Regions from separate parts of the Cellulomonas sp. NPDC055163 genome, predicted to be linked through region 2. Evidence: riboswitches for the same ligand, from Rfam matches in the RefSeq annotation. Region 2 holds a riboswitch; each other region holds the start of a gene.
The links. A riboswitch is a leader RNA that binds a small molecule or an ion and turns the genes downstream of it on or off. The one in region 2 is predicted to bind S-adenosylmethionine.
Positions count from the first base shown of each region.

Region 1: another riboswitch for S-adenosylmethionine. It lies ahead of ACWFNE_RS02280 (methylenetetrahydrofolate reductase); the one in region 2 lies ahead of ACWFNE_RS07475 (LLM class flavin-dependent oxidoreductase).
Region 3: another riboswitch for S-adenosylmethionine. It lies ahead of ACWFNE_RS14360 (DUF1737 domain-containing protein); the one in region 2 lies ahead of ACWFNE_RS07475 (LLM class flavin-dependent oxidoreductase).

Region 1 is NZ_JBSGSU010000001.1:535,245-542,644, reverse strand. It holds gene metE (5-methyltetrahydropteroyltriglutamate--homocysteine S-methyltransferase) at 1-1,993, opposite strand, end outside; gene ACWFNE_RS02280 (methylenetetrahydrofolate reductase) at 2,007-3,089, opposite strand; SAM riboswitch class I at 3,157-3,251, opposite strand; gene ACWFNE_RS02275 (histidine phosphatase family protein) at 3,459-4,118, opposite strand; gene ACWFNE_RS02270 (DNA-3-methyladenine glycosylase I) at 4,257-4,871, opposite strand; gene ACWFNE_RS02265 (TetR/AcrR family transcriptional regulator) at 5,028-6,236, opposite strand; gene ACWFNE_RS02260 (ATP-binding cassette domain-containing protein) at 6,315-7,217, shown strand; gene ACWFNE_RS02255 (ABC transporter permease) at 7,214-7,400, shown strand, end outside.
Region 2 is NZ_JBSGSU010000003.1:272,401-279,800, forward strand. It holds gene ACWFNE_RS07450 (hypothetical protein) at 1-47, shown strand, start outside; gene ACWFNE_RS07455 (amidoligase family protein) at 50-1,189, shown strand; gene ACWFNE_RS07460 (RNA polymerase sigma factor) at 1,186-1,824, shown strand; gene ACWFNE_RS07465 (hypothetical protein) at 1,821-2,606, shown strand; gene ACWFNE_RS07470 (hypothetical protein) at 2,793-3,701, shown strand; SAM riboswitch class IV at 3,902-4,015, shown strand; gene ACWFNE_RS07475 (LLM class flavin-dependent oxidoreductase) at 4,362-5,525, shown strand; gene ACWFNE_RS07480 (NtaA/DmoA family FMN-dependent monooxygenase) at 5,531-6,913, shown strand; gene ACWFNE_RS07485 (DUF1684 domain-containing protein) at 6,942-7,400, shown strand, end outside.
Region 3 is NZ_JBSGSU010000006.1:385,736-393,135, forward strand. It holds gene purQ (phosphoribosylformylglycinamidine synthase subunit PurQ) at 1-70, shown strand, start outside; gene ACWFNE_RS14335 (GNAT family N-acetyltransferase) at 67-1,140, shown strand; gene ACWFNE_RS14340 (DUF418 domain-containing protein) at 1,199-2,554, shown strand; gene ACWFNE_RS14345 (hypothetical protein) at 2,721-3,389, shown strand; gene ACWFNE_RS14350 (O-succinylhomoserine sulfhydrylase) at 3,594-4,853, opposite strand; gene ACWFNE_RS14355 (rhodanese-like domain-containing protein) at 4,850-5,275, opposite strand; gene ACWFNE_RS14360 (DUF1737 domain-containing protein) at 5,272-5,559, opposite strand; SAM riboswitch class I at 5,564-5,664, opposite strand; SAM riboswitch class IV at 5,783-5,898, shown strand; gene ACWFNE_RS14365 (aminotransferase class V-fold PLP-dependent enzyme) at 5,937-7,334, shown strand.

The DNA of each region.
Region 1 (7,400 bases), on a different contig from region 2:
GGCGCACGCCGGCCGTCGAGAGGCGGAACGACCGCACCGACCAGTCGAGGTACGCGGCGTGGTCCTTCTCCTTGAGCGGGAGCAGCTCGCGCAGCGCCGGCTCGTCGACCTGCACGATCGCGATGCCGGCCTCCTCGAGGTCCGTGATCTCGTCGCGCAGCGCGAGGGCGACCTGGTTCGCGGTGTCGCCGAGCGGCTGGTCGTCGCGCACGAAGGACCACGCGAGGATCGTCACCGGGCCGGTGAGCATGCCCTTGACCGGCTTGCTCGTGAGCGACTGCGTGTACTGCGTCCAGCCGACGGTGATCGGGGCCGGGCGGGAGACGTCGCCCCAGAGGATCGACGGGCGGGTGCAGCGCGAGCCGTAGGACTGGACCCAGCCGTTCTGCGTCACGGCGAACCCGTCGAGGTTCTCCGCGAAGTACTGGACCATGTCGTTGCGCTCGGGCTCGCCGTGCACGAGGACGTCGAGGCCGACGCTCTCCTGGAGCTCGACCACGCGGCGGATCTCCGCGCGCATCTCCTCCTCGTACTGCTCGGTGCTGAGCTCGCCCTTGTCGTGCGCGGCGCGGGCCTTGCGGATCTCCGGCGTCTGCGGGAACGACCCGATGGTCGTCGTGGGCAGCGGCGGAAGGGCCAGGCGCTCCGCCTGGGCGGTCTTGCGCTCGGCGAACGGTCCGCGGTTGAACGCGTCCTCGGTGAGCGAGGCGACGCGCTCGCGGACCTCGGGGCGGACGACGCCGGGCGCCGCGGCGCGCGAGCGGACCGCGTCCGCCGCCTCGAGCAGCTGCGTGTGGACGGCCTCCCGGCCCTCCGCGAGGCCCTCGGCGAGCGTGACGATCTCGGCGACCTTCTGGTCGGCGAACGCGAGCCAGGACTTCAGCGTCGCGTCGAGCGCGGGCTCGTCGTCGAGCGTGTGCGGGACGTGGAACAGGGACGTCGACGTGCCGGCCGCGACCTGCGCCGCACCGAGCGTCTCGAGGCGCTCGAGCACCTCGAGCTTCGCGGACAGGTCCGCGCGCCAGATGTTGTGACCGTCGATGACACCGCCGACGACGACCTTGCCCGCGAGGCCGGGCACGGCGGCCGTGGGGGCGGCGCCCCGGACGAGGTCGAGCGCGACACCCTCGACGTCCGACGCCGCGACGACGTCGAGGCTCTCCGCGAGGTCCGCGTAGGGCGCGGCGACGAGGATCGCCGGGCGCTCGGGGCGGGCGAGCTCGGTCGCGAGCACGGTGTACGCCTGCGTGAACGCCTCGCGGACGCGGTCGAGCGGGACGTCGAGCGACTCGGAGACGAGCGCGGGCTCGTCGAGCTGGACCCACGTGGCGCCGGCCTTCGCGAGCTCGCGGAGCACCGTCGCGTACACGGACAGCAGGTCCGCGAGGCGGTCGAGCGGGGAGAAGCCCTCGGGCGCGGTCTCGGTCGGCTTCGCGAGCGCGAGGTACGTGACCGGGCCGACGAGGACCGGGCGCGTCAGGACGCCGTCGGCGAGGCCCTCGACGAACTCGCGGACCGTGCGGTCGCTCGCGTAGCGGAACTCCGTCTCGGGGCCGATCTCGGGGACGAGGTAGTGGTAGTTCGTGTCGAACCACTTGGTCATCTCGAGCGGCAGGTCCTCCCCGCGGCCGCGGGCGACCGTCGAGTACCCCGCGAGGTCGAGGCGGCCCTCGGCGTCGACGAGGTCGGCGAAGCGGGCCGGGACGGCACCCACGAGGTTCGTCGCGTCGAGCACCTGGTCGTAGAACGAGAACGCGCTCGGGATCGCGGGCACGTCGGTGCGCAGGCCCAGGCCGGCGAGGTGCGTGCGGGTGCGCCTGCGCAGGTCGGCGGCGACCGCCTCGACCTCCTCGGCGGACGTCTTGCCGGCCCAGAACGCCTCGATGGCCTTCTTGAGCTCGCGGCGGGGACCGATGCGCGGGTAGCCGAGGATCGTCCCGGCGGGGAACTCGGGCAGCCCGGAAGCGGCTGTGGCGGGGGTGGTGCTCGTCATCGTGGGTCCTCGATCAGTTCGTGGGGGCGGGGACAGGGCTGGGTGAGCCGGCCTGTGGCCTGGGGGCCCGGTCGGGAGCTGTCGGAGCTCCGCCGCCGAGGTGTGCACCCTCGAGCAGGTCCAGCGCGGCGTGGTGGGTGTTGAAGGTGTAGACGTGGACGCCGGGTGCGCCGCCGTCGAGCACGGCGTTCACGAGGTCGACGCTCGCGCGGATGCCGACACGGTGACGCTCGGCGTCGTCCTCGACGGACCCCAGGCGCTCGAGCAGCGGCCGCGGGACGGCGACGCCCGTGAGCGCCTCGACCCGCAGGAGCCGGGCCGGGTCGGTCGTCGGGATGATGCCGGGGATGATCGGGATCGTGACGCCGGCCTCGCGCGCCTCGGCGACGAGCTCGAGGTAGCTGCCCGCGTCGAAGAAGACCTGCGTGATCGCGAAGTCGGCCCCGGCCTCCTGCTTGGCGAGCAGTGCCGCGACGTCCTGCGCGCGGGTGCTGCCCGTGCCGGCGTTGCCGCGCGGGAAGGCGGCGACGGCGATCGACAGGGGACGCACGGTCGCGCGGACCTTCTGCGCGAGGCTCTGCCGGCAGCGACGCTCCTCGATCTCGCGGAGCAGCGCGACGAGCTCGCTCGCGGTCTCGAGTCCCTCGGGGTGCGGGCGCCAGTCCGGCTGGTCGGCCGGCGGGTCGCCGCGCAGCGCGAGGAACGACCGGACGCCCTCGTCGAGGAACTCCTCGACGACCGCGGTGACCTCGGCGCGGGACGTCCCGACGCAGGTCAGGTGCGCGATCGGGTTGAGCGACGTCTCGCGCAGCAGGCGGCGGACGAGCCCGCGCGTGGTGTCGCGCGTCTTGCCCGACGCCCCGTACGTCACGGAGACGAAGTCGGGGCGGGCCTCGCCGAGCGCCTGGATCGTCGCCCACAGCTTGGGGGCGGCGTCCGGGTTGCGCGGCGGGAACAGCTCGAACGAGACCGTCGGCCGGTCGACCGGTGCGACCAGCTCCCGTGCACCCGGGGCCGTGCGCACGGCGGCGACGGTCGGGGAGTCGCGCGGGGCGGGGGGTGCGTCGGGCGCGGCGTCGGTCACGGGCGCGCTCATGAGGCGGTCCGGCGCGGGGTGGCCGCCCGGGAGGGTCGCGGACACGGGGACGTGCACGTCATCGTCAACTCCATCGAACCTGGCGGAAGCACCCACACCCTCGAGAGAGGGGGGTTGCTGCGGCGTCGACGAGCCAGGACTCTCGGCCGCTCTGGATGGTGAGCCGAGCATAGGGCCGGTCCCGCATGCTGAGCAATGCCTCTCACCAACCGAGATGGGCGCGTCCACCGCTGGGCGGTCTGCCGTGCGAGCCGCGCCCGGGCGGAGGCGACGAGGTGAGGTGCGGGTCGGGCGAGGTGCAGTCGGGCGGCGAGGAGCGGGTCGGGCGATGTGCAGGCCGGGCGAGGTGCGGGTCCGGCGCCGGCCGGGTCAGGCGATCGAGGCTACCGGGGTCGGGGTCCGCATCGGCCGTGCCGCGACGTGCCCCTGCCCGGCGACGTCGACCGCGACGCTCGTCAGCCGCGCCGAGCCGTCCGGCTCGACCTCCACCGTGGAGACGGACGCGTTGGGCAGCGGCACGAGACCGACCTCGTCGACCGTCGCGAGGTAGGCCCCGAGCGCGAGCCCGTGCCCGACGACGAGCACGTGCCCGCCGTCGTCGTGCTGCGCGGCGATCCGCGCGAACACGTCGCGGGTCCGGTGCATGAACTCGGCGCCGGGCTCCCCGCCCGGCAGGCCCGGGTGGCGGCCCGCGAGGACCTCCGTGACGAGGTCCGGCCACGCGGCGACCTCGTCGAGCACGCCCTCGTGCTTGCGCTCGTAGATGCCGAAGCTGTACTCGAGCAGCCCGGGGTCGGTGCGCAGGCGGACGTCGGGGTGGTGGCGCAGCAGCTCGACGGCGGTCGCGACGGCCCGCCCCGACGGCGAGGACCACGCGGCGGTGAACGGTGTCCCGGCGAGGTGCCGGGCGGTGGTGCGGACGCCTGCGCGGCCGTCGCGCGTGAGCGGCGAGTCGCAGCGTCCCTGCATGATCCGGCGTGCGTTGAAGTAGGTGCGCCCGTGCCGGACGAGCGTCAGCGTGAGGGTCATCGGTGCCCTGCTCTCTCTCGGTGTCCCCTCCGACGCTAAGGAGCACGTGTGTCGGCCGGACGAAGACGGCGTGACGAACAGGCGACGATGTCCACCGGCGACGACGTGCCCGCTCAGCGACCGCTGACGACGTGCCGCTCAGCGACCGGTGACGACCGGGCAGCCCGCGAGGTGGTCGTCGACGAGGCCGCACGCCTGCATCGCCGCGTACACGGTGGTCGGCCCGAGGAAGCGGAAGCCGAGACGCTTGAGCTCGCGGGCCAGCGCCTTCGACTCGTCGGTCTGCGCGGGCACGTCGGTCCAGGTCGCGGGTCGTGGGCGTGCGCCGGCCACGGCGTCGGCGGGAGCGAACGACCAGACCAGCTCGTCGAGAGTCCGCCCGGCCTCGTGCAGCGCGAGGACCGCCCGGGCGTTGGCGATCGTGGCCTCGATCTTGGCGCGGTTGCGGACGATGCCCGCGTCCGTGAGCAGCAGGTCGACGTCCGCGTCGTCGAACCGCGCGACCGCCTCGGGCTCGAAGTCGGCGAACGCGGCGCGGAACGCGGGCCGCTTGCGCAGGATCGTGATCCAGGCGAGGCCGGACTGGAAGCCCTCGAGGGCCAGGCGCTCGAGAAGCGCGCGGTCGCCGTGCACCGGGACGCCCCACTCCTCGTCGTGGTAGGCCTCGTAGAGCGGGTTGCCGTCGCCGAAGCAGCGGGCGCCGGGCGTCGCGAGCGGGACGGCCGCCGGTTCGGGGGTCTCGGTGGGGGTCATGCGGCGATCCTGCCGTGCGGCGCCCACGCCGTGACGAGCCCGCGCGGACGCCTGGGTCCGACGCTGCCCAGGGCGGGCCGTGGGTGCGTCACCGCACGGCTGGCCCGGCGGGTCCGACCGCGCGCCGACGTCGTCCGACCCCGCACGGCGGCGGCGCTACGGCGACGCGTCCCCGGCCGACCGCTCGGCGACGAGAGCCGCGACGCCGTCGAGGATGAGGCGGGCCCCGAAGTCGAGGTCGGGGTCGTCGGGAGGTCCGTCGAAGGCGAACGCGCCCTCGTCGACCGCCGCGGCGAGCGCGGGGTGCTCGTCGGGCCGCACGAGGGCCGCGATGATCGCGCCGTAGTCGGCGACGCGCGGGGTGTCGTCGTCCTGCGGCTCGGCGGCGGCGCGCTCGTAGGCGGTGAACTCGCTCGCGAGCCGCGCCTCGCTGAGCGCGTGCGACGCGAGGAGGGCCGCGACGCCGAGCTTCTCCGCCGCGTGCACGTGCGTCCCGTCGAGCGCGCCGACCATCGCCTCCATCCACGCGAGGCGGTGCGGGCCGGTCGCGTGCAGCGCCGCGTCGCTCTGCGCGAGCCAGGGGTGCGCGCGCAGGACGGGGCCCTGCGCGCGCACGAGCTGCTCGAGGCGGGGCCGCCAGCCGTCCGGCGCGCCGGGCTCGGGCGCCGGGGGCGGGCCCACGGCGGCGTCGGCCATGAGCGCGAGGACCTCGTCCTTCGAGGAGACGTAGCGGTAGAGCGACATGGTGGTGAAGCCGAGCGACTCGGCGAGCCGGGCCATCGACACGGCGCCGAGCCCCTCGGAGTCGGCGAGCGCGACGGCGGCGTCGGCGATGCGGTCGAGGGTCAGGCTCGGGCGGGGGCCTCGGCGGGGCGGCTCGGCGGCGCGCCAGAGGACCTCGACGTCGCGCGGCAGGCGGACCGGGCGGTCGGGGGCCTCCTCGGCGGGGGCGAGCCCGGCCCGGGCGGCCCGGCGGCGGGCCTCGGCGACCTCGCGTGCGGCTCGCTGCTGCGCGAGCGCGGCGGCCTGGACGGCCTTCTCGGCCTCGCGCTGGGCCCGGGCGGCGTCGCGCTCGGCCTGCTGGAGCTCACGCTCGCGCTCGGCGCGCGAGCGCTCCGCCTCCTTCGCGGCGGCCCGCTCCGCGCGCTCGCGGTCGCGGCGCGCACGCTCGGCGTCCTTCGCCGCCGCCTGGTCGGCCTTCTCGCGGTCGCGCCGCTGCCGCTCGGCCTCCTTGGCGGCCGCCCCCTGGGCCTTCTCGCGGTCGCGCCGGAGCAGCTCGGCCTCGCGGCGGGCCGCCTGCGCCTCGCGCTCGACGGCGGCTGCGTCGTCGGGCGCGCTGCTCGGGTCCTGCTCGTGTGCGCTCACGGCACCTCCTTGACCCGATCCTAGAACTGTGTACATCATAAACAGCACAGTGTGCGGCATACACAGATAGGACTCACGATGACCGACCCGATCGTCCTGACCCGAGGGCTGCGCAAGTCCTACGGCGCCACGCCCGTGCTCGACGGCCTCGACCTGGAGATCGGGCGCGGCGAGGTGCTCGCGCTGCTCGGCCCCAACGGCGCCGGCAAGACCACGACCGTCGGGATCCTCGCGACGCTCGTCCGGCCCGACGCCGGCACCGCGACCGTCGCCGGCCACGACGTCGTCCGCGAGCCCGAGCGCGTCCGGCACGTCATCAGCCTCACCGGGCAGCACGCCGCGGTCGACGAGCTGCTCACCGGCCGGGAGAACCTGCACCTCATGGCGCACCTCGCCCACCTCGGGCGGCGCGAGGTCCGCCGCCGCAGCACCGACCTCCTCGACCTGTTCGACCTCGCCGGCGCCGCCGACCGGCAGGTCCGCACCTACTCGGGCGGCATGCGGCGCCGGCTGGACCTCGCGGTCAGCCTGCTCGCACGGCCCCGGGTGATCTTCCTCGACGAGCCGACGACGGGCCTCGACCCACGGAGCCGCCTCGGGCTGTGGGACGTCATCCGGGAGGTCGTCGCCGCGGGGACCACGCTGCTGCTCACGACCCAGTACCTCGACGAGGCGGACCGGCTCGCGGACCGCGTCGCGGTGCTCGACCGGGGCCGGGTCATCGCCGAGGGCCCGGCCGCCGAGCTCAAGCGGCGGGTCGGGTCCGCGCACGTCGAGCTCGCCCTCGCCGACGGGACGACCGAGCGGATCGAGACCGACGCGAGCGTCGCCGACGTGCGGCGCATCCTCGCGGGCGTCGAGGACCGCGGGCTGCCCGTCGACCACTGGCGCGTCGCCGTCCCCACCCTCGACGACGTCTTCCTGACCCTGACCGGCGCCCCGGCGCGCACCGACGACCTCGTCACCGCGGAGGCATCATGACCACGCTCGCACCCTCACCGCTCGGGCCGGTCGACGGCACCCTCGACCACGCCGCGCGCGCCGCCGCCGAGCGCCCCCTGCTCGGCTGGGCGGCCCACGACGCGCGCACGATGATCGGCCGCAGCCTGCGCCGGTCCGTGCGCGAGCCCGACACGCTGATCATGGCCGTCGCGCTGCCGGTGG
Region 2 (7,400 bases):
AGGCCGTCCCGGTGGCCCCGGGCAGCACCGCCCCTGCCGCGTCCTGACCGTGCGGCCCGGCACCACCGACGACCCGCCAGGCGAGGAGACGACCATCGACGTGCACGAGCCGACCTGGCGCACCGGGTTCGAGATCGAGCTGCTCGCGCCCGCCGGGTCCGACCGGCAGGCGCTCGCGGACGAGCTCGCCGCGCGCTGCGCCGGGCGCGTCCGGCGGTCGTTCCACACCGACAGCGAGCCGTCGGCGGTGCCGGGCGTCGGGGTGTTCCGGCACCTGTCGCCCGCGTTCGACGTCGAGGACGCGCACGGGCTCCCCGTCGCGCGGCTCGTCGACGACACGACCATCGAGGCGGACCTGGCGGTGGGCCGCGCGGGGGCGCGGACGGCCGGGCACCGGGGCTGGTACCGGGTGCTGTGCGACGACGCGCGCCTGCTGCGGCTCGTCGAGCGCCACGCCGACCCGGACGCCCCGCTCGCGACTGTGCTCGACGGCGTCGCCGACCTCTTCGGCGTCGCGGCGGACGTGTACCCCGCGGCCACGCGCGTCAACGACGCGACCGGGACGACCGTCGCGGTCGCGATGCCGCTCCCACCGGGACGCGAGCGACCGTGCGAGGTCGTCACGCCGCCGCTCGAGCACGACCACGCGGCGGCCCTCGAGCGGCTGCTCGGACCGGCGCGCGCGCTCGGGTTCACCGTCCCGCACGAGGCGGCGGTGCACGTGCACGTCGACGGCGGCCCGTTCCGCCGGGTCGAGGCCTTCGCGAACGTCGTGCGCCTCTTCGGGTCGTGGCGCGACGTGCTGTGGTCGGCGCTCGGCACCAACCCGGCGTGCCGCCGGCTCGGCGCGCTCCCGGACGCCCTCCTCGCGCTCGTCGAGCAGCCGTGGCCCGACGCCGACGGCGCGACCGGCTGGGCGCGCCTGCAGGCGGCGGCGCGCCCGCTGGGGCTCACCAAGTTCGCGGACGTCAACCTCACCCAGCTCGTGACCGACCGCCCGCAGCGCGACACCCTGGAGGTCCGCCTCCTGCCCGGCGAGCTCGACGGCCGCGCGATCGCCCGGCGCGCGGCGCTCGTCGAGGCCCTGCTGGCCCGGTGCCTCGACGACCGCCCGCTGCCCCGGCCGGGGGAGCGGGCCGTGGACGACCCGGCCGCGGCGCTCGACGACCTCCTGGGGGTCCACCGATGAGCACGTGGCTCCGGGTCGTCGCACCCGACAGCGGCGCCGTGCCCACCGTCGCGCCCGGACCGGGGACGCGGCCCGCACCTCCGGCCGGTCCCGCCCACCCGGCGCGCCCCGACCTCGGACCCGCGCGTCCCGCGAGCGCGCTCGACGACGTCGTGCGCGCCCACCTGCCGGGCCTGCTCCGGTACGCGACGGTCCTCACGGGCGACGGGCACACCGCCGCGGACCTCGTCCAGGAGGTGCTCCTGCGCGCGCACGTCCGCTGGACGCGGATCGCCCTCATGGAGCGTCCCGACCTGTACCTCCGGCGCATGGTCACGAACGAGCACCTGTCCTGGCGGCGGCGCTGGCACGTGCGGACGATCCGGCCGGCGGCCGACGAGGTTCTCGCCGCGCACCTCGACCCCGAGGGCGACCACGCGCACCACGTCGTCGAGGACGACGCGATGTGGCGCCGGCTCGAGGCCCTGCCCCCGCGCCAGCGCACGGTGCTCGTGCTGCGCTACTACGAGGGTCTCGACGACCTCGAGATCGCGGGGGTCCTCGGCACGTCCGGGGCGACCGTCCGCTCGCACGCCTCGCGCGCCCTGGCGACCCTGCGCCGCACCGAACCCACGACCCGACCGGAGACGCGATGAGCGAGCACGTCCGAGCCACCGACGACCCCGGCCGGGGCCGTCCGCCCGGTGACCCCGGGCGCCCCCCGACCGACGACGAGCTCACCGCACGCCTGGCCCGGGCCCTCGCCGCGCGGGCGTCCGGCGCACCCGACCCGGCCGTCGTGGCCGCGCGCCTCGAGGCCGCGCTCGCCACGGCCGACCGCGCCGGGGCTGGCGAGCCGACGTCGCTCACCGAGTTCCGGCGGCGCGGCGGTCGCGTCGTCGTCGCGGGGGTCGTCACGTCCGCGCTCGCGGTCGCCGGCGCGGGTGCGGCAGCCGCCGCGGACCCCTACTCGGACGTCGCGCGCGCGGTCGAGAATGTCGCGCAGGCCGTCGGCCTCGAGTGGTCGGCCATGCCGGCGGGGTACACGCGCGAGCAGTACGACGCGTTCTGGGGCGCGGGCTACACGCCGGAGGACGTCGAGGCGCTCGCCGGGCTGTGGAGCACCGACGCCACGGAGACCAAGGCGCGCGCGGGGCAGATGCTCCTCGACGGCCTCGTCCCCCCGGTCCCCGAGGGCACCCGGACCGCGGACCCGGACCCGGACCCGGAGAGCGAGCCGCTCGACCCCGCGGCGTCGGAGGAGGACCGGGCGCGGGCGGCGTTCTGGGACGCCGGCTACACGCCCGAGGACGTGGAGGCGCTCAACGCGCTGTGGCGGAGCGAGTCGCTCGAGACCAAGGCGCGCGCGGGCCGCATGATCCTCGACGGCGAGCCCGTGCCCGTCGCGCCGGGGGAGTCGGTGCCCGGCGACCGGTGAGGCGCGCCGTCCCCGGAGTCGGACCCGCGGACGGCTCAAGATTCACCCGCACGCGCCGATGAAGGGGTGAGCAGCGTGACGGTGAACGCCGACCACCCGCGATCCCGCCGGTCCTGACCGGACGGCGACGCGCGTGGCGCACGGGGGTGCGCGGGCGTGCCGGCTCGCCCGGAGAGAGGGACGCAGATGAGCACCGACGACACCACCGCGCAGGGCACGGCGGCGCACGACGTCACCCCGCCGGAGGTCTCGCGCCGTCGGCTGCTCCGGATGGGCGGCATGGCCGTCGCCGGGGCCGCCGCTGCGACCGCGATCGGCTCGACCTCCGCGTCCGCCGCTGCGGGGGACCCGCTGCTCGCCGGGCGGGCGACCGACGCCGGCACGGCGGGGACGCGCCTGACCGCGACGAGCACGGCACCGGCCCTGTCGCTCGCCAACCCGACGGGCGCGCAGCTCCGGCTCGAGCCGTCCGACCCGGCCGGGTGGACACCGCAGGTCGGCGAGATCAAGAACACCGCCGCGGGTCCGCTCATCGGGCTGGACCGCGACGGCACGGGCGTCGAGCGGGGCTACCTCGTGACGAACCTCGACCTGCAGGACCTCGTCTCGTACCTGCCGATGATCTACGCGCCCGCGCCGACGCGCGTGCTGGACACCCGCTCGGCGGAGGGGCGCGCGTCGATCGTCGGGCGCACGCCGGGCGCGCTCGACGCCGCGGGCCGCATCGTCGGGGGCTCGACGATCGACCTCGCGCTGCACACCGCCACGGGCGACCTCGACGTCGCGAGCGTGTTCCTCAACCTGACCGTGACCCAGGGCGCCGCACCGGGCCACGTCATCATGTGGCCGTACGGCGTCGACCGGCCCGGGACGTCGTCGATCAACTACGGCGCGAACCAGGACGTCGCCAACTTCGCCGTCACGGCCGTCGGCCTGTTCCAGGGCCGTCCCACGGTCCGCCTCTTCGCGACGACCACCGTGCACCTCCTGGTCGACGTGACGGCCGTGTACGGCTCGTTCCCGGTCACGTCCACGGGGGCCGCCTCCGTGCGCAGCCCGCTCCTGCCCGAGCTCCGGGCCGACCTCCAGGGCTGACCCCGCCGGGCGGCCGGTCCCGCCGTGCACCTCCTCCCGACCCCGGGCGCGACGCCGCGCCCGGGGTCACTCCGTCGTGCCGACGACCCGGGGCCGCCGGCCGTGGACACGACGTCCAGCATCTGAGCATTTCCGCGAAACCGTTGACCGCTCACGTGATGGTGCTAGGTTCCCCGCACCACGGTCCCTGGGCCGGGGTAGGTCACGAGCTCCAGCGCGTAGCCCCGGCTGGCTGGACGGCAACCCTCCGCACGGCGGGGTGCCCCGGGTGAGGACCTGGTCGCGGGCGGCAGCGCTCTCGACAACGATGCGCCACCGGGTCGGCACGGGCCGACCGGATGAAGGAGACGACGAGATGAGCGGGCGACCCACCGCCGCCGGACCGGACGCGCGACCGCGCACGTCCTGTTGTCCGCCGGGTGGCAGCCGCGCGCTCACCTGCTGTCGCAGCGCGCTCGCCTGAGCACGACCTCCTCGTGACCGGGCGGCACTGACCGCCCGCACCCTTCCCGCTGACACGTCCCGGGGCACCTCGCTGCCCGTCGCGACGTGCCGCCGCGCGCCCCGCGCGTGCTCAGCGGTCGACCCGCACGCCACGGGCTCCCGCGCGCCACCACGGCGCACCGCCCGGCGCACCCGTACCCGCAGAACGGAACGCCCATGACCCGCCCCGACCCGACCGCGAACCCGCCCGTGCACCTGGGGCTCGACCTGTCCGACGCCGGAGCGCACCCCGCCGCCTGGCGGACCGTCGGCTCCGAGGCCCGCCGCCTGTTCGACGCCGAGCGGCTCGTCGAGCTCGTCGAGACGGCGCAGCGCGGAGCGCTCGACTTCGTCCTGCTCGACGACTCCTTCGCGCTCCAGCCGAGCCGGGAGACGACCCTGCGCGGACGGCTCGACGCGGTCCTCGTCGCCGCCCGGCTGGCGCCCCGCTCGCGGGGGATCGGGCTCGTCGCGGCGGTCGACACGACGCACACCGAGCCGTTCCACGTCTCGAAGGCGATCCAGACGGTCGACCACGCCAGCCACGGCCGCGCCGGGTGGCAGGTCGGCTGGTCCACGACCGACGAGGTCGCCGCCGCGTTCGGCCGCAAGCCCGCGCAGAGCGAGCCCGACGCCGTCGCGGAGGCCGACGAGGCCGTCGAGGTCGTGCGCCGGCTCTGGGACAGCTGGGAGGACGACGCCGAGATCCGGGACGTCGCGACCCACCGGTTCGTGGACCGCGCGAAGCTGCACTACGTCGACCACGACGGCATCCACTTCGCCGTCAAGGGCCCGTCGATCACGCCGCGCTCGCCGCAGGGTCAGCCGCCGGTGGTGGTGCGTGCACAGTCGACCGCGTCGCTCGCGCTCGCTGCCCGGCACGCGGACGTCGTGCGCATCCGCGCCACGAGCCAGTCCGACGCGGCAGCCCGCCGGGCCGAGGTCCGTGCGGCCGCCGCCGACGCCGGGCGCGACCCCGGGTCGCTGCGCGTGCTGGTCGACGCGCTCGTGGTCCTCGGCCCCGACGAGGCGAGCGCCCAGGCACGCCTCGACCTGCTCCAGTCGCTCGAGGGCACGCGCTGGGAGACCGGATCGTTCGCGCACGTCGGCACGGCGCGCGGGCTCGCCCAGCTCGTCCAGGACTGGACCGAGACGGGCGCCGCCGACGGGTTCACGCTGCGCCCCGCGTCGCTGCACACCGACGTCGCGCAGATCGTCGACGAGGTCGTGCCGCGGCTGCGCGCCGGCGGGCTGTTCCGCTCCGCGTACCCGGGTGCGACGTTCCGCGACACGCTCAACCTGCGCCGGCCCGCCAGCCGCTACTCCGCCGCGATCGCGTGACCGCGATGACGAACCGGCCGCGCAAGCAGATCCACCTCGGCGTCCACTTCCCGGGCGTCAACAGCACGACCGTCTGGACCGACCCGCGCTCGGGCAGCCAGATCGACTTCGCGTCGTTCGAGCACCTCGCGCGCCGCGCCGAGGCGGCGAAGCTCGACTTCTTCTTCCTCGCCGAGGGCCTGCGCCTGCGCGAGCACAAGGGGCTGATCCACGACCTCGACGTCGTCGGGCGGCCCGACACGCTGCCGGTCCTCGCGGCGCTCGCGGCGGTCACGGAGCGGCTCGGGCTCGCCGGGACGATCAGCACGACGTTCAACGAGCCCTGGGAGATCGCGCGGCAGTTCGCGACGCTCGACGTCCTCTCGGGCGGGCGTGCGGCGTGGAACCTCGTGACCTCTCCGGACGCGTTCACGGGCGCGAACTTCCGGCGCGGGGGCTTCCTCCCGTACGCCGAGCGCTACGAGCGCGCGGCGGAGCTCGTCGAGGTCGCGCGCGCCCTGTGGGACTCGTGGGACGACGACGCCGTGGTCGCGGACGCCGAGGCGGGGGTGTTCCTGCGGCCCGGCGCTGTGCGGCCCGTCGAGCACCACGGCCGGCACTTCGACGTGCGCGGGGAGTTCACGACGCCGCGCGGCCCGCAGGGCCACCCGGTGCTGTTCCAGGCGGGCGACTCCGCGGAGGGCCGGGACTTCGCGGCCCGTACGGCGGACGTCATCTTCTCGATGCACTCGACGTTCGACGCCGGTCAGGCGTTCTACCGCGACGTCGCCGCACGGCTCGCGGACGCCGGACGGCCCGCGGGCTCGCTCAAGATCCTGCCCGCGACGACGGTCGTGCTCGGCGGCACCGACGCCGAGGCGCAGGAGCGGGCGCGCGAGATCCGGCTGCAGCAGGTCCCGGGCCCGACGGCGATCGCCTTCCTCGAGCAGGTGTGGGGCACCGACCTCACCGCGTACGACCCGGAGGGCCCGCTCCCGGACGTCGAGCCGGACGTGCAGGCCGACGGCGTCACCCGGGGACGGGTGCGGCACGTCAAGGACCCGCGTCCCGTCGTGGCCGAGTGGCGCGCCCGTGCCGCGGCGCACGGCTGGTCGATCCGCGAGCTCGTCATCGAGGTCACCTCGCGCGGGTCGTTCGTCGGGACCGCGCAGCACGTGGCCGACGAGATCGACCGCTACGTGCAGGCCGACGCGAGCGACGGCTTCATCCTCGTGCCGCACCTGACCCCCGGCGGCCTCGACGACGTCCTCGACGAGGTCGTGCCGCTGCTGCAGGAGCGCGGCTCGTTCCGCACCGAGTACGGCGGCCCGACGCTGCGCGACCACCTCGGCCTCGCCCGTCCCGCCGTGACCGACGGGGACCGCGCCGCTGCGGCGCTCGTCGGCTGACCACCACCGCACCCCGAGAGGACCACTCATGACGAGCACCACGACCCGACCCGGCACCTCGGCCAGCACAGCGCCCGCTGCGCACGACCCGTCGGCCGCAGCCCCGCTCGCGTGGACGCGCTGGCGCGCCGAGCGCGAGCGTGCCCTGACGGAGCCGCACGGCTGGCTCACCCCGGTCGCCCTGCGCTGGCTCGCCTCGCGGCCCTCGCCCGTCGAGGGCGTCCCCGGCACGTGGTGGACGGACCCGGCCGGCCACGTGCACCTCGTCGCCGAGCGCGCGGACGGGCTCGTGCTCACCGGCGCGGACGAGCCCCTCGACGGCACTGCCGACTTCGCGGTCCCCGAGGGCGGGTCGCAGGTCGTGGCCCGCTTCCGGCCGGCCGGGCGTCCGGCGGACGACCCGCGTGGCGAGCCCGCCGACGTGGCGGTCGAGCTCGTGCGCCGGACGGGCCGGGACGCGCTGCGGCTCCGGGACGCCTGGGCGCCC
Region 3 (7,400 bases), on a different contig from region 2:
GAACGGCCCGCGCAGCGGCACCGACGGGCTGCGCTTCTTCACGTCCGTGCTCCACGCGCTGGTCGGATGACGCTCGCGGGCACCCGTACGGAGCTGACGACGTCCTTCGTCGACTGGGCGGACCTCGACGGCTCACGGCTGCGCGCCAAGCAGCAGGCGGACCTCGCCGCGCGCTACGGCGAGGACGACTTCGGCCCCGAGATGACGGCCGAGGGCGTCGTCGCGATGCTGCTCGTGCGCGACGACGGCGAGGCGGTCGCGTGCGGCGCGCTGCGTGACGTCTCCGCTGAGCACGGCCCGCAGACCCTCGAGATCAAGCGCGTGTTCGTGGTGCCGACGCACCGGGGGCGCGGCCTGTCCCGGCTCGTCATGGCGGAGCTCGAGGCGCGCGCGCGTGCGCTCGGGTTCCGGCGTCTCATCCTCGAGACGGGCGTGATGCAGCCCGAGGCCATCGGCCTGTACCTGGCCCTCGGCTACCTCCCCATCGAGAACTACAGCGAGTGGAAGGACGAGCCGGGGTCCCGCTGCTTCGGCAAGGCCCTGGTGCCCGACGACGGCGGTGCGGAGACGGACGTCCCGCGCGACGAGCCGCCCGCGGACGTCCCGGTCCGGCGACGCCCCGAGGTGACGCTGCGCTTCGTCGACTGGGACGACGCCGACGCCGTCGCGCTGCGCGTCGCGATGTACGAGCGCACCAACGCCCGGCTCTACCCGGCGCTCCGCGAGCACGTCGAGCGGCGCGGGGGCTTCGCGGTGGACGACGCCGCGCAGGGCGAGGGTGCGCTGACCACGGTGCTCGCCGAGATCGACGGCGTGCCGGTCGGCTGCGCGACGCTCCGGGCCGCCCGCGACGGGTACCCCGAGGGGTCGGGCGAGCTCAAGAAGGTGTTCGTCGACGAGTCGGCCCGCGGCGCCGGCGTCGCGCGCACGATGCTGCAGGCGATCGAGGACGCCGCCCGGGCGCACCGGCTCACCCAGGTCGTGCTCATGACCGGCTACCGGCAGCCCGAGGCCGTCCGCCTGTACGTGTCGAGCGGGTACCGCCCGATCCTGCCGCTCGCGCCGCACGAGCGGATCAACCCGCACGGCCTCTGGTTCGCCAAGCACCTCGGTCGACGGTGCGTTCCGCCGATCGGCTGACGGTCGGGCGACCGAAGGTGGATGTGGCCGCGACCGCGCGGCTCCTAGCGTCGAGGTCATGACCGCGGACCGCTCGGACCACGTACCCACGACGCCGTCGGGCACGGTCCCTGCGGCGACCGTGCGGTCGCTCGCCCCCGACCTCGCCCGCGGCATGCTCCTGCTGTTCATCGCCTCCGCGAACGTCTGGGGCTACCTGTGGACCAGCGCGGCCGAGGTGTCGCGGTACGGCATGCGCCCGGTCGGCGGCTCGTCGGTCGACCTCGCGGTGGACGGCGTCGTGGCGTTCTTCGTCGACGACCGCTCGCGGCCGATGTTCGCGATCCTCTACGGCTTCGGGCTCGCGACGATGGCGGCCCGGCTCGCGGCCCGCGGCGCCGACCCGCGTCAGGTCCGGCGCGTGATCGCGCGGCGCAGCCGCTGGCTCGTCGTCTTCGGCGTCGTGCACGCCGTCCTGCTGTTCGCGGGCGACATCCTCGCGCCCTACGGCGTGACCGGCCTGATCGCGCTCGCCTTCCTGCAACGGTCGCGCACCGTGCTGCTGTGGTGGTTCTGCGGGGCGTCGCTCGTCGCCACCGCGGGCGGCGCCTTCGTCCTGACGTTCCTGCACGGGTCCTGGGGCACGGGCGAGATCCCGGCGCCGGACTACCTCACCTCCGCCGTCGAGCGCCTGTTCGCCTCGCTCGCGATCACCACGATCGCGGGGCTGCTGCTGTTCTTCGTCCCGCAGGTGGTCCTCGGGATCCTGCTCGCACGCGCCGGCTGGCTCGCGCGGCCGTGGGAGCACCGCCGGGTGCTCGGGCACGTCGTCGTCGTCGCCCTCGTGGTCAACCTCGTCGGGAACCTGCCGTTCGCGCTGGCCGTCGCTCAGGTCTGGACGCCGGCCGACGGCGCGACCGGGCTGACCGTCGAGCTCGCGCACTACCTGTCCGGGGTCGTGATGGGGCTGGGGTACGTGTGCCTGTTCGCGTGGGTGGCGGCGGTGCTGCGGGACCGTCCGCGGCGCGGGGTCGTGTCCGCGGTGGCGGCGGTGGGGGAGCGGTCGTTGACGTCCTACCTGCTGCAGTCGGTGATGTTCGCGCCGCTGCTCAGCGCGTGGGGGCTCGGGCTGGGTGGGCGGATCGGGACGGCGCAGGCGGCGGTGCTCGCGGTCGGGGTGTGGCTGGTGACGGTGGTGATCGCGGTGGCGATGCACCGGGCCGGGCGTCGGGGGCCGTTCGAGGTGCTGCTGCGGCGCCTCACCTACGGGCGCGGCGGGTCCGCCGTCGCGGTGCCGGTGCGCGCCGCGGCGCACCTGCCGCCGGGCGGGCCGGCGGCCCCACCGGTGACGGCCGGCGTGGGCGACCCGTGGACCTCGCCGGTTCCGGCGACCCGCCCGGCGGGACCCGAGGGACCCGCCACCCCGCGCGGGTGACTTCGCCGACCGGATGCCGGGACGGGGTAGGCAGCCCCGTCCCGGCGCCGTACGATCGCCGGGTGTTCCTGATGCAGACGTGTTGTCGCTGAGCTGACGACCCCGCGCGCCCGCGGCCACCGGCCCCCGCTGCGCACCTGCTGCACCGCACCCCAGGACACCCCCCATGTCTCAGCTCGTCCTCGACCGTCTCCTCACGGACATGTCGACCCCCTCCGCCCTCGACGGCGCCCCTGCCCTCGACGGTCCCCGTGCCGCCGGGCCCGGCCCTGCCGCTGACACCGCTGCACCCGTGCGCCGCGGTCCGAGCGCCCGCGCCGACCTCGGCACCGCGGCCGACGGTGCCCGCCACGTGACCGTCGCCGTCGCCGCCCCGGCGGCCACCCGCCCCCACGCCGGCGACCCGGTCGCCTTCCGCCCCACGTCCGGGGTGGGCCTCGCGCTCGCCGCCGCACGTGCCGACGCGGTGCACCTGTCCTTCTCGGCCCAGGTCCCGACCGTCGCCGCGATGGCGAAGCTTGTCGGCCGGCTCGAGGACGAGATCGCCGCGGTCGGCCGCGAGCGCGCCGGCGTGCGCATCGTGCTCGACCTCGACGTGCTGCCGACCGCGGACGCCGCCGTCGCGCGTCGCAAGCGCTCCTACCTCGAGCACCTCGACGCGCTCGCCGGTCTTACGTGGGCGCCCTCGGCCACGCGCGTCGTCGCACCGGCGGAGGCGGTCGTCGGGACGGCCGTGGACCTCGCCCGGCAGGTCGGCGCGGACGGCGTCGTGCTCGTGCCGCTCGCGGACGGGCCGGGCGTGGACCACCTGCGCGCCCTCGCGCCGGTCGCCTGACGCTCACGCCGCCGCCCGGCCGGCGCGCTGCGGACGACGCAGGGCCGGACGGGGACCTGCGTGCGCGGCGCTCGCGTCCGGTCGGCCTCGTGCCCGGTCGGCCCGGCGTCCGGACGCGGACGCCAGGCCGCCCCACGGCTCGCCCAGGAGACCCACGGCTCGTCCACGCCGACCCACGGCTCGCCGAGGAGCGGAGCGGACGGGTCAGCCCGCGAGCGGCTCCAGCGCCTGCGCGAGGTCCTCGACCAGGTCCTCGACGTCCTCGAGCCCGACCGACAGCCGCACGGTCGCCTCGCCGATCCCGACCTTCGCGCGGCCCTCAGCACCGAGCTTGCGGTGCGTCGTCGTCGCGGGGTGCGTCGCGATCGACTTGGCGTCGCCGAGGTTGTTCGAGATGTCGACGATCCGCAGCGCGTCGAGCACGCCGAACGTGACCTTCTTGGAGTCGTCGACGGACGCGCCCTCGGGGACGGCCAGGTCGAGCGTCACCACGGTCCCGCCGCCGCTCTGCTGGCGCAGCGCGAGCTCGTGCTGCGGGTGCGAGGGCAGGTACGGGTAGCGCACGGACGCGACGCCGGGGTGCTGCTCGAGCCACGTCGCGACGCGCAGCGCCGACGCCGTCTGGTGGCGCACGCGCAGCGACAGCGTCTCGAGGCCCTTGAGCAGGACCCATGCGTTGAACGGGCTGAGCGACGGGCCCGTGTTGCGGATGAGCGTCTGCACGGGGCCGTGCACGTACTCCTCGGAGCCGAGGATCGCCCCGCCGAGCACCCGGCCCTGGCCGTCGATGTGCTTGGTCGCGGAGTAGACGAGCACGTCGGCGCCGTGCTCGAGCGGCCGTGACAGGACGGGCGTCGCGAAGACGTTGTCGACGACCACGACGGCGCCCGCGTCGTGCGCGAGGCGGCTCACCGCGGCGATGTCGACGAGGTCCTGCATGGGGTTGGACGGCGTCTCGAAGAACACGACGTCGGTCGGGGTCGCGAGCGCCTCCTCCCACTGGGCGAGCACGTGCCCGTCGACGTAGTCGGTGGTGACGCCCCACCGCGCCAGGATGTCGTCGAGGATCACCACGGTCGACCCGAAGAGGGCCCGCGACGCGACGACGCGCGAGCCGGTGCTCACGAGCGCGGCGAGGGCCGTGAACACCGCGGACATGCCGGTCGCGGTGGCGTACGCCGCCTCGGCCCCGTCGAGCAGGCGCAGCCGCTCCTCGAACGTCGAGACCGTCGGGTTGGAGTAGCGCGAGTACAGGAACCGGTCGACGTCGCCGGCGAACGCCGACTCGGCCTCGCCGGCCGACCCGTACACGTACCCCTGGGTCAGGAACAGCGCCTCCGACGTCTCGCCGAACTCGGTGCGCACGAGCCCGCCGCGCACCGCGAGCGTGTCGGGGCGCAGGGTGCTGCGGTCGACCGAGCGGTCGTCCCAGTCGAACGGTCCGGGCGTGCGGCGGGCGCTCACCGCTGCCGCCAGGGGAGCCCGGCCGCGCGCCAGCCGGTCGCCCCGCGCTGCCCGTCCGGGCCGACGCCGCCCTCGAACCCGTCGAGCACGTTGTACGCGGGGCCGAGGCCCGCGGCGGTGGCGAGCTTCGCGGCGCCGACCGACCGGACGCCCGAGCGGCACAGGAAGACGACGGGCCGCTCGTCGCCGGGTTCGAGGCCGCTCGTGCGCAGCTCGTCGACGAACGCCGGGTTGGGCCGGCCGGTGCCGTCGACCCACTGCACGAACGCCGCGGGGCGCCCGGTGGTGGACGTGTCGGGGACGCCGATCGCCGTCCACTCGCCGTCGGTGCGGACGTCGACGAGCAGCGCGCGCTCGTCGTGCTCCAGCAGGTCCCACGCCTGCTGCGGGGTCAGGTCACCCGCGTAGCCGCCGGTGCTCATGCGGGGAGCACCTGGGCGCGCGGCGTGGGGAACGCGCCGGTCGCCGGGGTCGCGTCGGGCAGGACGACCGCCTGCGCGACGACCACCCGGGTGCCGTCGAACGTCGCGGCGGGGCCCCCGTGCAGCACGTAGCCCTCGTCGAGCGCGGCGCTGACGCGCTCGCAGAAGCTGCGGTCGTCGGGCCCGGTCAGGAGCCGGTAGCGCAGGCGCTCGGGCTCGGGGGTGCTGGGCCCGGGCTCGCCGGTGCCGCCGGTCCCGGTCGTCGGGTCGGGTGCGTCGCTCATGTCGCCTCCATCGGTCCTGGCGGTAGCACCCTGCTCCAGGCACGTGGTGCCTGCGGGTTGCTGCGGCGTCGTCGAGCCAGATCTCTCGGCCGCTCTGGATGGTGACGGTGATCGTAGGCTCACGTGCGGCTGCCGTCCAAGCCTCGACCCCAGGCTGTCCGGCATGCGAGACGCAATGCCCACCCGTTGACACCGGCAGTCCTCCCCGGGGATTCTCGACCCAGGTCATGAGTGCCAGCACGAAGCCCCGGCTTGCTGGCCGGCAACCCTCCTCCGCGGTGGGGTGCCCCGGGTGACGACCTGGCCGTGCCGCCGATCGGCGGACGGCAAGCGCGGGGTCCTCCTCACGGGTCCCCACCGACCTGTCGAGGAGCACCATGTCCGTGATCACCGAGGCCACCACCTGTGCGACGACACGCGCGCCCCTGGACGGGCTCCTGCCCGTCGTCGGCGGCGCGACGCAGGTGCCGCTGCTCGACGGCACGAGCCGCACCTACGCCAACCTCGACTACGCGGCGAGCGCCCCCGCGCTCGAGGCCGTCGCGGCGCGCGTCACCGAGGTCCTGCCGCTCTACGCGTCCGTGCACCGCGGCGCGGGCTACCTCTCGCAGGTCTCCACCGCGCTCTACGAGGCGTCCCGCCAGACGATCGCCCGGTTCGTCGGCGCCCGCGCGGACGACGTCGCGATCATCACCCGGAACACGACCGACGCGCTCAACCTGCTCGCGGGCGTCGTCCCCGCCGGCGCCGACGGGACCCCCGGCCGGGTGCTCGTGCTGGACGTCGAGCACCACGCCAACCTGCTGCCGTGGGGTCAGGGCCCGGACCGCGCGTCCACGGTCGTGCCGATCGCCGGCACCGTCGCCGAGACCCTCGAGGTGCTGGCCCGCGAGCTCGCCGCGCACCCGCACGCGCTCGTCGCGGTCACCGGGGCGTCGAACGTCACGGGCGAGGCGCTGCCGCTCGACGAGGTCGTGCGGCTCGCCCACGCCGCGGGCGCACGCGTCGTGGTCGACGGCGCGCAGCTCGTCCCGCACCGCGGCTTCGACCTCGCCGCGACCGGGGTCGACTACGTCGCGTTCTCGGGGCACAAGACGTACGCGCCGTTCGGTGCGGGGGCGCTCGTGGGCCGGCGCGACTGGCTCGACGCGGGCGAGCCGTACCTCGCGGGCGGCGGCGCGGTGCGCGACGTGCGCGCCGACCGGACGATCTGGCAGCCCGCGCCCGCCCGCCACGAGGCCGGGTCCCCGAACGTCGTCGGCGCGATCGCGCTCGCCGAGGCCTGCGAGGTGCTCGCCGACCTGCCCGCCGGGGCGCTCGAGGCGCACGAGGCCGCGCTGCGCTCGCGCCTCGTCGACGGCCTCGCGGCGCTCGACGGCGTGCGGGTCGTGCGGATCTGGCCCGACTCCGGCGAGCCCGTCGGGGTCGTGACCTTCACGGTCGGCGAGCACGACCCGGGCCTCGTCGCCGCCTACCTCGCCGCCGAGCACGGGATCGGCGTGCGCGACGGGCGGTTCTGCGCGCACCCGCTGCTCCGGCACCTCGGCGCCACGGACGGCGCCATCCGCGCGTCCGTCGGGGTCGGCACGCCCTCGGAGGCCGTGGACCGGCTCGTCGCCGGTGTCGCGGCGTTCCTCGCCGAGGGTCCGGGCGCGCGCTACGCGGTGCAGGACGGCTGCTGGGTCGTCGCGCAGGACACCCGCCCGCTCATCCCGCTGCACGGCCTCGACGGCCTCGCGGCGACGGCGGCGGCGTGCGGCCCGGCGATCGACTGACGCCCGGTGATCGACCGACGCCCGGTGATCGACTGACGCTCGGCGATCGACTGACGCCCGGCGACC